Regions from separate parts of the Desemzia sp. FAM 23989 genome, predicted to be linked through region 2. Evidence: a T-box and tRNA genes for the amino acid it is inferred to sense, from the RefSeq annotation. Region 2 holds a T-box; the other holds one or more tRNA genes.
What was found. The T-box of region 2 lies ahead of ACEN36_RS00800 (valine--tRNA ligase). A T-box ahead of a tRNA ligase gene usually reads a tRNA of that ligase, here a tRNA-Val.
Positions count from the first base shown of each region.

Region 1: it has a tRNA-Val gene. The T-box ahead of ACEN36_RS00800 (valine--tRNA ligase) is inferred to sense a tRNA for this amino acid. The anticodon was not compared.

Region 1 covers NZ_JBGQQT010000021.1:15,614-21,639, forward strand. Annotated here, with positions in the region: gene ACEN36_RS10790 (PTS transporter subunit IIC) at 1-662, shown strand, start outside; gene ACEN36_RS10795 (hypothetical protein) at 753-965, opposite strand; gene ACEN36_RS10800 (hypothetical protein) at 1,316-1,597, opposite strand; gene ACEN36_RS10805 (hypothetical protein) at 1,752-2,162, opposite strand; tRNA gene ACEN36_RS10810 (tRNA-Val) at 2,261-2,333, opposite strand; gene ACEN36_RS10815 (helix-turn-helix domain-containing protein) at 2,542-3,057, shown strand; gene ACEN36_RS10820 (DUF5626 family protein) at 3,061-3,543, opposite strand; gene ACEN36_RS10825 (hypothetical protein) at 3,815-3,979, shown strand; gene ACEN36_RS10830 (hypothetical protein) at 4,073-4,606, shown strand; gene ACEN36_RS10835 (AI-2E family transporter) at 4,758-5,255, shown strand; gene ACEN36_RS10840 (chloride channel protein) at 5,430-6,026, shown strand, end outside.
Region 2 covers NZ_JBGQQT010000001.1:170,293-176,318, reverse strand. Annotated here, with positions in the region: gene ACEN36_RS00805 (bifunctional folylpolyglutamate synthase/dihydrofolate synthase) at 1-1,093, opposite strand, end outside; gene ACEN36_RS00800 (valine--tRNA ligase) at 1,221-3,866, opposite strand; T-box leader at 3,940-4,172, opposite strand; gene tpx (thiol peroxidase) at 4,233-4,724, opposite strand; gene thiI (tRNA uracil 4-sulfurtransferase ThiI) at 4,892-6,026, opposite strand, start outside.

The DNA.
Region 1 (6,026 bases), on a different contig from region 2:
CTGGAAAAACTCCATTAGATATGATGGCTATTCCTTTAGCAGCTGTTTTGGTTGGTGGTATCAGCGGGTATTATTTGAATTTTGTGATTTCGCCTTTATTGAATACGATTAGTGCATTTATTTCTGCTTCTGTAGCTGGGTATCTAGTTATCGGTTCTGCTGTCATTGCTGTTGTCGGAGGGCTTGTATTGATGTCGCCAGCTTCTTCCGCTGCAATTGCTATTGCCTTAAACTTAGATCCAGTATCCAGTGCAGCTATGCTGATTGGAACGACTAGTATGTATGTTGCTTTCTCATTTGTATCGTTACGTGAAAATGACCTTGGCGGATTTTTGGCACAATTTGTTTGTACTCCAAAAGTACAATTGCCAAATATCATTAAAAACCCCATGATTCTTGTGGCTCCAACAATTGCCTGTGCAATTGCTGCACCCATTGCAACATCAGTCCTTGGTTTGACTACTGCAAGTGCATTAGGCGGACTGGGATTCTGTTCTTTTATCGCTCCCATTACTATTCTTGGTAACCAAGGTTTGAGCAGCTTCCTTAATTATATGGTGGCTGGTGTAGTTGTTCCATTTGCAGTGACGTTCTTTATCTCATTTGCGATGAACAAATTTGAGTATGTGCGTAAAGGTGATATGGCTTTAGTGGTTAAATAGAGTATTTGTTTTGAATAGTTTATAAAACTTACGCTCCCTCTGCTGAGTTCAGCAAAGGAAGCGTAAATTTTTTTAATAAATATTATCTGACTAATTCTGAAATAAAAACTTCATCCCTAAAATGAAAGAGAACATGGAAAGTACGATATACCTTATTGCATTTAATATTACTTCTAGAAAATATTGATTGGTATCTATTCCATCTTCGCCAATCGTTGGATAGACCATGCCGGTTAAATTAACTAATATTATGACAGCTACTACAATAAAAGCCCATCCTAAAATAGTTTGATACTTTTTCATAACTAAATTCCTTTCCATTTCTTACTTATAAGATGAGAAAATATAGAATATAATGGCTATCTTTAACAAATCAGCAGATAATTAAAAAAAACGCACATAAGAGAGTAATTTCTCACTAGTGCTTGGATAGATATAGGGCCATTCAAAGGAGTAAATTATGAAAATCAAAGTATTCGAAGGTCTTGCCATCTTTACTTGGTTAATGTTGGTATTTTTTGGGCTATTTATACCAATATTCCAAAAGGAACAATGGAATATTTACTAAAAACACTGCCAGTAATACTAGTAGGGATATGGATAATCGGACAGTTTTTTAAAAAATACAAGCAAAAAAATTAAGTTGTTCGACGTCACAGAGAAATCCCGTTGCCCCAAACCGATGCTATAATATCAATTGAAATAATGATAAGAAGCAAAATCACAGTGCGATCTATACCTACTTGATAGTTAGTTCTTTTATCTGAAGGTTGGCGAGTTAAAGAGACTTCTTCATGCACTTGCATCGCTGTAAAAAACAGTATAAAAAATGAAACTATCGTTACTTCAGATACAGGTGTTTTTAAAAAATAATACACTATTCCAGGAATCATTATAATCAAAAACAATACTTTTAGTATGTACATTTTATTCATTTAACCATCTCCTTATAAATGATATGATTAAAAAAAATATTAAATCGGTGAACTCTTTTATCCTGTAGTTTAATTTCTTAAAAACAGTAAGCACCTAACAGTTTACATACACGCAACCATTAGTTGCTAGTACAGAAAACTCACTTATTTTGATTTAATTGATTCCCGTAACTTCATCAAAATATACCGATAGTCCATTTATCTGAACATCAATAACTTCATGTTCAGGTGCCAAGATCAATTTGTATACATGCTGCTTCAGCTCTTCATCTTGTTGATCTGCTACTTCTAATAAAATATTTAAAGTATCTTCATTGGTTTCAGTATCCGCCGTCACTGTCCCTACAGAATGAAAGACAACATAATAAGCATCCTCATCAAAAGAAATCAATTGCAGCCTATGATCAGGATTGGCGATTTCTTGTACCTCATTAGGAATCTTTTTCATTTCGCTGATACCGACAGCAGGCGAACTGCAAGCAGCTAACAGGATTAACACGCCAAAAATAACCACTATCCAACAAATTATCTTTTTCAATGTAAGCCTATTCATTATTTTACTCATTAAATACACTCCTGTTCTCAGCTCAGAATCTTCAAAAAAATAAAACAAAAAACAGCAACGACTTTTAAGAGAAAAAACCATTGCTGTTTTATAATTGATGGTCCCTACTGGGCTCGAACCAGCGACCCCCACCTTGTCGAGGTGATGCTCTCCCAACTGAGCTAAGGAACCAATTTTTTGTTCATTGTTACACAATCCTTAATCAGTATACCCTAAAAATAATCGTTCGTAAATACTACAGTATAAAAATAATTTATGTGGTGTTACATGCTCTATTATTTGCAGCACCCAACAAGTGCTAAAGTGCAACTAATAAATGATAGTCATTAAGCTTTAATTTCGGTATGATAAACATGAATAAGATACAAGGAGGAAGAAAATGGCCTTAGGTGAAAGATTAAAGGAAAGCAGAGTCAACAAAGGATATTCTCAAGGTGATGTAGCAGAACTCTTACATATTTCAAGACAATCCATCTCAAAATGGGAAAATGGCAATAGTTACCCTGATTTAGATAATTTAGTAAAGTTAAGCAACTACTACGAAGTTTCCATCGATGAATTACTAAAAGAGAATCAAGAATTTAAAAAGAAAATAGCAGAAAATGAAGTTAAAATTGAGGAAAATTACCAAAAATTGGATTTCATTCGTGGAAATTCTGGCAAAGATGAAGGTCTTATGCTGTTAATCCTTGCTTTTATAGGTTGTTTAATTGCACCTTTAGGGTTTATTGTGGCTCCATTCCTCATCAAGCGCAACAAAAAAACAAACACACTCTATAAGTTGGTGTACTTAGCATGTGCTTGTTGTTTATTCGTTAATGTATTTGTTGTGTATAGTGCTGTCGGCGACTATATGGGCTGGGGCACAACAACTGTTGAATATCTTGGCGATTAATAACTAGTACGTGATGACAATATTACTGCCAGATAATTTAGCTCTCAAATTTATAGAAGATTCTACAAGCAGCACCGTTCTCTTTAAATAATAAGTGGCTTGTGTAGGACTATCTACTTTTAGTTGCAAGCTTTTAAAACTTCCAATTAAAGCTGTTGCCGAAGCAGAATGTGCTCTTGTAATTTTCTGATTGCTTATGTCAATTTTATAGCTTGCCTTCCACTGTAAGGGTCTTTCTTTAGTAATTTTATAGGTACCATTCTTGACGTTGCTTGCCCTCATAAAAAATTGCGGCTCTTCTTCAACACTAATGATATACGTCTCCCCTAGATCGCCTTCAACTTCAAATTGTTGCATCCCGCCTTGGTTTATATCATAAAAAACACTGTTATAGGGTGATGGAAAAGTCTCTTCAGCGTGCACCTTCGTTGTAGTGACCAAACTAAAAAAAGTAACACAATTTAAAAGAAAAACTATTTTTTTCAACTAAATCCCTCCAAATATATTTTATAATAACATATAAAATATAACAGATAAGTTCGCATTAATAACTACTTATTTTAATTTAAGTGAACAATTATTAACTTCCCACTTCGAATAAAACTTACAATAAGTAAAAAAATCCCTCTTAAAATTAAATTTCTTTTCTTTTGACACTTCAGCAACCATTGAGTGCTAAAAAGCAACTGATGGCTTATAGTCATTGCTGATTACTTTCAGTATGATAGTTAAAAGAGCGAAAGAGGAGAAATAAATTATGAAAGAAGTCATTTTTCTTACGTGTGTTTCGATCATTTTAGGAGGATCTTATATTCTTTTTGAAGTATGTATTGGAAGTAATTTAGTAACCTTCCTTATTTCGATCATTTTAATATTGGTTATCTTTCAACTAGCTTGCCAATATATCGATAAAAAGAATTAACTCCTATAAAACCAATCATTGTTTAAATTTTTAGTGTCTACATGTGTTATAATAAACCAAAAGAAAGCGGATTCTGTACTGGAGGGATAAGATATGTTTGGTCTTTTGATACTACTTGTCGTCATTGGAATATTTGTTTATTCTGCTAAACAAGGTGATGAGTCCTCACTGTTAGGAACTCAGTTTAATACGGTAGTTGCTTTTCAAGAGGACTATTATGCAGATATTAGAAGTTACGAATTATTTAGGAAGGTTGCTAAGTGGGAAAAAAGCGGCCAACTGTCATTTAAAGGAAATATCACCATTCCCAAATCAGATCTTGTCCAATTGATTTATACAGAATTAAACATTCCTAAAGACCAGTTTAAAGTGATTTTTTTTCAAAATAATACGACTAAACTTGATTACATTCTAACCTTTACCACTATACCTAAACCTTTAATAGAGGAACAGCCTCTGTTAGAAATACTGGGCATTTGGGAAAATTATGGGAAAAATAGTTATAGAATAGCGACTTCTCTATCTGAAGAAAAATTTAGAGAACTGATAGCACAAGAACTTTCTATTCCTGAGGATAGTTTTACTATCCATAATGCCGCAAGTTTTGTCTGGTCAGGTTTGTTGTGATTTTTCTATTTATTTCATACAAGATAGAGATTCATTTTTATTTCCCAGGAAATAATCCTGCAAAATTCAATGCTCAAACCTTAGACTGAGTAAAATAGGAAAGCTTCGTGTTATACTACACCTACTAATTCATCAAGAGAGGGATTTGAAAATGGATAAATGGGCTTATTATTTAAGAGAAATTTTGTATGCTACTGGGAAAGGAATCAAAGGTTTCCTGATTGCCCAACTAAAACTTTCTGTATTAACGTTTGTTTTACTGTGTATCGGATTTGTAGTTATCGGAATTGACTGGTGGGGATTAAAAGCTCTAGGTATCGCTATTGTAGATATGATTCCAATTTTAGGCAGTGGAATCATCATGCTTCCTTGGGCCATCATTCGAGCTTTAATGGGCGATGGAGATGTCGCTTGGAAAATTGCCGTGCTTTACGTCGTCATTTTGCTGGTACGCCAATTCGCAGAACCGTATCTGACTGGAAAACAAATTGGGGTTCGTCCGCTGTACACATTCCTGTCTACCATCGTCTGTGTGTTGATTTTTGGACCGATTGGAGCGCTTTTAGGGGCAGTCGTAGCGATTATCATCAAAGCGATCTTTAGCGTCCGCGATATGCATCAGGTGATAGAAGAAACAGATTACAAATAATTTGACGTACACAAGCGACAGCCGCTAAAAAAGGCTCAACACTGGAGGAATATCCAGTTTTGAGCCTTTTTTTATTGACTGTTCAAGAAAACGCCCTGTTTTAGCTGAATGAAAAGTAGTAGTATAGAAAGTAGAGTCTAAAAGTCAGTTTTATAGAGAAAGGACCTCGTTATCGTGAAAAAATTATTTTCTGCACTTGCTGACCGCCGTATCCGATACATCACTAAAGGGATTGTGGTAGGTATTTTTGCAGGTATAGTTGTCAGTTTATTTCGTTTAGGAGTAGAACTTATTCTTGAACATATGCTTAATTTGTATTCATTTTTCCATGAACAACCATTATGGTTGATTCCTTGGGTGTTGGTTTCAATCGTTACAGCAATCATTATTGGTTTATTTGTCAAAAGCGAACCTCATATCAAAGGGAGTGGTATTCCGCAAGTAGAAGGCCAAGTCCAAGGTGTGATCCAGGTCAAGTGGTGGCCTATTTTGTGGAAAAAATTTATCAGCGGACTACTAGCGATTGGATCAGGTCTGTTTCTTGGAAGAGAAGGTCCTTCAATCCAATTGGGAGCATCTGTGGGCTTAGGAGTTAGCCAGTTGACTCATGGGGATGAGACGGAGGAAAATGTCCTCTTATCTAGTGGCGCTGGAGCGGGTTTAGCGGCCGCATTCAACGCTCCCATCGCAGGATTGATGTTTGTATTGGAAGAAGTACATCACAATTTCTCCCCTGTAGTCGCAATCACCACCTTTACTTCAGCTATAGTC
Region 2 (6,026 bases):
GAACATTTGACAATTCCTGAATCAAATCCACCATTTTTTGGATATCTTTGTTTTTTAAGGCTGCAAATATCACATGCACTTCTTGTTGAGTAAAGTCGTTCTGAATCGTTTCTACTAGTCGTTCAATTCCCGGTTCATTGTGTGCACCATCCAATATGATAACCGGATCATCACTGATTTTTTCCATTCTCCCAGGCCAAAAAGCTTTTTTCAACCCTCTTAATAAAGCCTCGTGATTTAATGTCAACTGCGTTCTCTCAGCGTAAATCTCCACCGCTTGGATAGCTGTCGCAGCATTTTCTACTTGATGTTTACCCAGCATAGATAATTGGATCGTTCTTAAGCGCATCAACTCATCTTCATAACTGAATTGTTCTCCCCAAGTAGGTAAAGTATGCCAATCTGAAATGGCAAAATCTTTTTGATAGGCGTACAATTTGCTGTCGCAGTCAGTAGCTACTTTTTCAATTTCCTTCATCGCTTCTGGAGGGATATTTCCTGTCACAACTGGAACAGCTGGTTTAATGATCCCAGCTTTTTGTTGGGCAATTTCCGGCACTGTGTCTCCTAAAATAGCCATATGATCCATTCCAATAGTGGTAATCACGGATACTTCAGGCAAAACGACATTCGTCGAATCGTATAATCCGCCTAAACCAACTTCAATTACTGCAACGTCCACATGACCCTCCCCAAAATAAGAAAACATCATCGTTGTGATGACTTCAAACTCACTTGGTCCGCCAAGATCAGTCTCTTCTAAAGCTCCCGCTAAAGGGTACACTATATTGGCTAAACGCAGAATCTCTTCATCAGCTATCGGTTCACCGTTTACACTGATGCGTTCATTAAACACTTCGATAAACGGCGAAGTGAACGTTCCGACGACCAACCCCTGTTCTTCCAGCATACTGCGAATAAAAGTGACCGTTGATCCCTTTCCATTTGTTCCTGCTACATGGATAGCCGGGACTTTTTTATCTGGGCGGCCTAACCGTTCCAACATCCATTCCATTCGTTTTAAACCGGGTTTCTTACCAAATACTCGAATGCCGTGAATCCATTCAAGTGCTTCTTCATATGTGTTCCACATGTCTTTTCCACCGTTCTGCATTAAACTATTGTCTTTTCCATTATAGATGATTTGCTCTCGATTTGCAGTAGAAAAAGCTGTGCCTCTAATATCAGAGACCCAGCTTTTTCATTCAGTACTGTTTCAATTAACGTTTTTGTTTCAACACAGCAATTCTATCACTGACAGTTGCTTGTCTTTCCAAGTACTCAGCTTCTTTGGCTTTTTCTTCTTGGACAATTTTTTCTGGAGCGTTGCTGACAAACTTCTCGTTGGCTAATTTACCTTGGACACGTTTCACTTCTTTGTTCCATTTGTCCAATTCTTTTTCCAAACGAGTGATTTCTTCTTCAATATTGATCAATCCTGCTAGAGGAAGATAGATTTCTGCACCCGTAATGACCGCTGTCATTGCTTCTTCAGGAGCTTCGATCGATTTAGAGATCGTTAGTTCTTCCGGATTACAGAAACGTTCAATATAAGAAATATTTGCGTTCAAGAATGTTTCAACTGTTTCATCATTGGTTTTGATCAGGATGTTGATTTTTTTCGACAATGGTGTATTCACTTCTGAACGAATGTTACGTACAGAACGAATCAATTCCATCAAGACATCCATCCCTTTGGCAGCTGCTTCATCAGACAACTCCGGACGAACCGTTGGGTATTCTGCTACGACTAATGATTCTCCTTCGTGCGGAATATTTTCCCAAATTTCTTCCGTTACAAAAGGCATAATCGGGTGCAACAAGCGCAAGATTTGATCCAACACATGTGCCAAGATACTTCTTGTCGTTTGTTTCGCTGCTTCATCTTCACCGAATAAAATCTCTTTACTCATTTCGATATACCAGTCACAGAAATCATCCCAGATGAAATGATATAAGTGACGACCAGCTTCACCAATTTCATATTTCTCTGTTAAATCAGTTACCGATTGGATGGTATCATTTAATTTAGTCAAAATCCAACGGTCAGCAACCGTTTTTTCGCCTGTTAAATCAATGTCTTTTACATCAAAATCCTCTAAGTTCATTAAAACAAAACGGCTGGCGTTCCAGATTTTATTGATAAAGTTCCAAGCAGCATCCATTTTATCGTAACTAAAACGGACATCTTGTCCTGGAGCAGATCCCGTAGATAAGAACCAACGCATAGCGTCCGCACCGTATTTGTCAATAATATCCATTGGATCGATTCCATTCCCTAAAGATTTGCTCATCTTGCGTCCTTGTTCGTCACGAATCAATCCGTGAATCAACACATCTTTGAATGGTCTCTCATTCGTAAATTCCAAACTTTGAAAAATCATACGGCTAACCCAAAAGAAGATAATATCGTACCCAGTTACCAATGTGCTGGTCGGGAAGTAACGTTTGAAATCTTCTGCGTCTTCGTTAGGCCAACCCATCGTTGAAAATGGCCATAGCGCTGAACTAAACCAAGTGTCCAATACGTCTGGATCTTGTTCCCAGTTTTCACTGTCTGCCGGTGCTTCCATTCCAACATACAATTCGCCCGTTTCTTTATGGTACCATGCTGGGATACGGTGTCCCCACCACAATTGACGAGAGATAACCCAGTCATGAACGTTATCCATCCATTGAGTAAAGGTCTTTTCAAAACGGTCAGGCACAAAGTTGACTTTTCCGTCTGACTCTTGGTTTTCTAAAGCGTCTTTTGCCATTGGCGCCATTTTAACAAACCATTGAGTAGACAATCGAGGTTCAACCACTACTCCGGTACGCTCGGAATGTCCAACACTGTGAACCATTTTATCGATTTTCACCAAACGTCCTTCAGCTTCTAAATCTTTCACCACAGCTTTACGAGCTTCAAAACGGTCCATACCTGCATATTTGCCTGCTGTATCATTCATAGATCCATCTTCATTCATCACATTGACACGTGGGAGGTCATGACGGTTCCCGACTTCAAAGTCATTTGGGTCATGAGCTGGAGTGATTTTAACGACACCCGTACCAAATTCCATATCCACATAATCATCCGCAATAATCGGAATTTCGCGATTCATCAATGGCAGCATAACTGTTTTACCAATCAGCGCTTGATAACGTTCATCTTCAGGATGCACGGCAACAGCTGTATCCCCTAGCATCGTTTCTGGACGAGTCGTAGCAATTTCTACTTCTCCGCTGCCATCAGTTAAAGGATACGTCATATGATAAAAAGCACCTTCGATATCTTGATGGATCACTTCAATATCCGATAAAGCTGTTTTCGCTTTTGGATCCCAATTGATGATGTATTCGCCACGGTAGATCAGCTCTTTTTCGTACATCGTAACAAATACTTTACGAACTGCATCAGATAGACCTTCATCTAATGTAAAACGTTCGCGGCTGTAATCGACAGAGATCCCGACTTTTGCCCATTGTTCACGAATCACACTAGCGTAATCTTCTTTCCATTCCCAAACTTGTTCAATGAACTTTTCTCTTCCTAAATCGTAACGAGAAATACCCTCTTCAGCTAATTTAGCTTCCACTTTCGCTTGGGTAGCAATTCCAGCATGGTCCATCCCCGGCAGCCACAATGTGTCGTATCCTTGCATGCGTTTTTGACGCACTAAGATATCTTGTAAGGTGGTATCCCATGCATGTCCTAAATGCAATTTACCCGTAACATTTGGAGGTGGAATCACCACTGAAAAAGGTTTTTTCGTTTTGTCTCCACTGGGTTTGAATAAATCTTTTTCCAACCATTTTTCGTAACGGCCAGCTTCAACTTCATTCGGTTGATATTTCGTCGGCATTGTAAGTTCTTTTGCCATATTGCACCACTCCTTTTCTCTTTTAAAGTGTAATCTTGTTTTAAAACGCTAAAAAAGCACCCATCCTAATCTACATTAGGACGAATGCTTTTGGATTCGCGGTACCACCTATATTGCCTGTTCTTCTTCAAGAACAGACCACTTCATTCACGTGTTTAACGTCACGTTAGACCGGTCAAAGCTACTCTTCTTTCACTTCGACAGCTCCCAAGCTACCTTCATTTCAGTTCCATTAAGGACTTCCACCAATCGCCCTTTTCTCTTCAAATGAAACCTGAAACTACTCCTCTTGTTCATCGCTTTATTCTGTATTATAGTAGCATGTTAAACTTCAAAATTCAATAACGGAATTCTTGTATTGCTGATTTATCGAGCAGATTTCGCAGCTTCGATCACGGCTTCATAATCTGGCTCATCCACCATTTCAGAAACAATTTCTTGATACACAATCACACCATTAGCATCAACCACAAATACTGAACGCGCCAGTTTTTCTAGTTCCGGCATGTAAAGACCATAAGCATCACCAAATATCAGGTTCGTATCATGAAGCATTTCCATTTCAATACCTTCTCCTGCACACCAATTATCTTGTTGTTCTTTGGTATTGTTTGAAATGGTTACTAATTGAACTCCTTCAATATTGCTTGCTTTTTCATTGAAGGCTCTTGTTTGTTGAGCACACACGCGAGTGTCAATATCTGGGATGACACTGATTAACACTACTTTCCCTGTAAAGTCTTGCAATTGGATCATGTCACCTGTTAGATTTTTGACTGAAAAATCTGGGGCTTTATCTCCCACGTTGGTTTGCTTTCCATTTAATTGATAAGGTGTCCCTTTTCTTGTGATTTGCACACACTTCACTCCTCTAAATTACACTCTATTCCCATTATAAAATTCTTTTGCGTTAAACGCTAGCGAAAAATATAGGTTCTGCAGCATACAGAACTTGCTTTACTAAAAAAAGCTGTCCCAACGTCGAATAATCATACTCAATGCTGGAGACAGCCTTTTATTCTTCTCTATAGTAATTCACTAAAAGCTTCATGCTGTTGCTCTTCCAAGGTGTCTCCCACACTGATCGTAGAGATGACTAAGCCATCCATCGCCCGTTCGATCAATCCTTCTACATCTAATCGAGCTTCAAAATCTCTTGTTTTTTGCAGATCGGGTTTAGTTTTGGGTGCTGGCGGTGCAAAAATAGTACAGCAATCTTCAAATGGTTGAATAGACAATTCAAACGTATCGATTTTTTTAGCAATATCAATAATTTCATTTTTATCCATTGAGACAACTGGACGCAATACAGGAGTATTGGTCACATCATTGATAGCAATCATACTGTGCATCGTTTGAGAAGCCACTTGTCCTAAAGATTCTCCGTTCAATATAGCCAAACCTTTGCGTTGTTCACGAATCCGATCTGTGATGCGCATCATGAAACGACGCGTCACTGTCATTAAGTACCCTTCAGGAACATTCTTTTTGATCTCTTCTTGGATTTCAGTAAAAGGCACTTCAATAAATTGCAGATTTCCAGAAAAGGCAGCAATTTTAGAGGTTAAGTCTTTCGCTTTCTGCAAAGCTCTTGGACTAGTGTATGGAGGACTGTGGAAATGTACAGCTTCCACCTCAACTCCCCGTTTCATAGCCAAATAGCCAGCAACTGGAGAATCGATTCCGCCAGATAACATCAGCATCCCCTTACCACTTGTTCCTACTGGAAGGCCACCTGCTCCTTGGATCGTTTGGCAAGATAAGAAAATGCCGTTTAGCCGCACTTCAACACGTAACGTAATATCCGGTTTTTTCATTTGAACTTGAATGCCTTCAATATGGTCGATGACTTCATCACCCAACATCAAATTGATGTCGTTAGTATCCAAAGGAAACTCGTGGTCTGATCGACGAGTAGCGATCTTAAATGTTTTACCTGGGACATACTGCTCTTTCACCATTTCGACAGCGACTTTTTTCACTTGTTCCATGTCTCTGTCCAACTTCATCACAGGAGAATAATTTTGAATCCCAAATATAGGCTCCAATCTTTTCAATACTTCCTCGCTATCGGCATCTTTCAATTCCAAATGCATGCGATCGCGTTCTCCATGAACTTTTACTTCGGGAAAATCGTGCAAAGCTGCTTTAACATTTTGA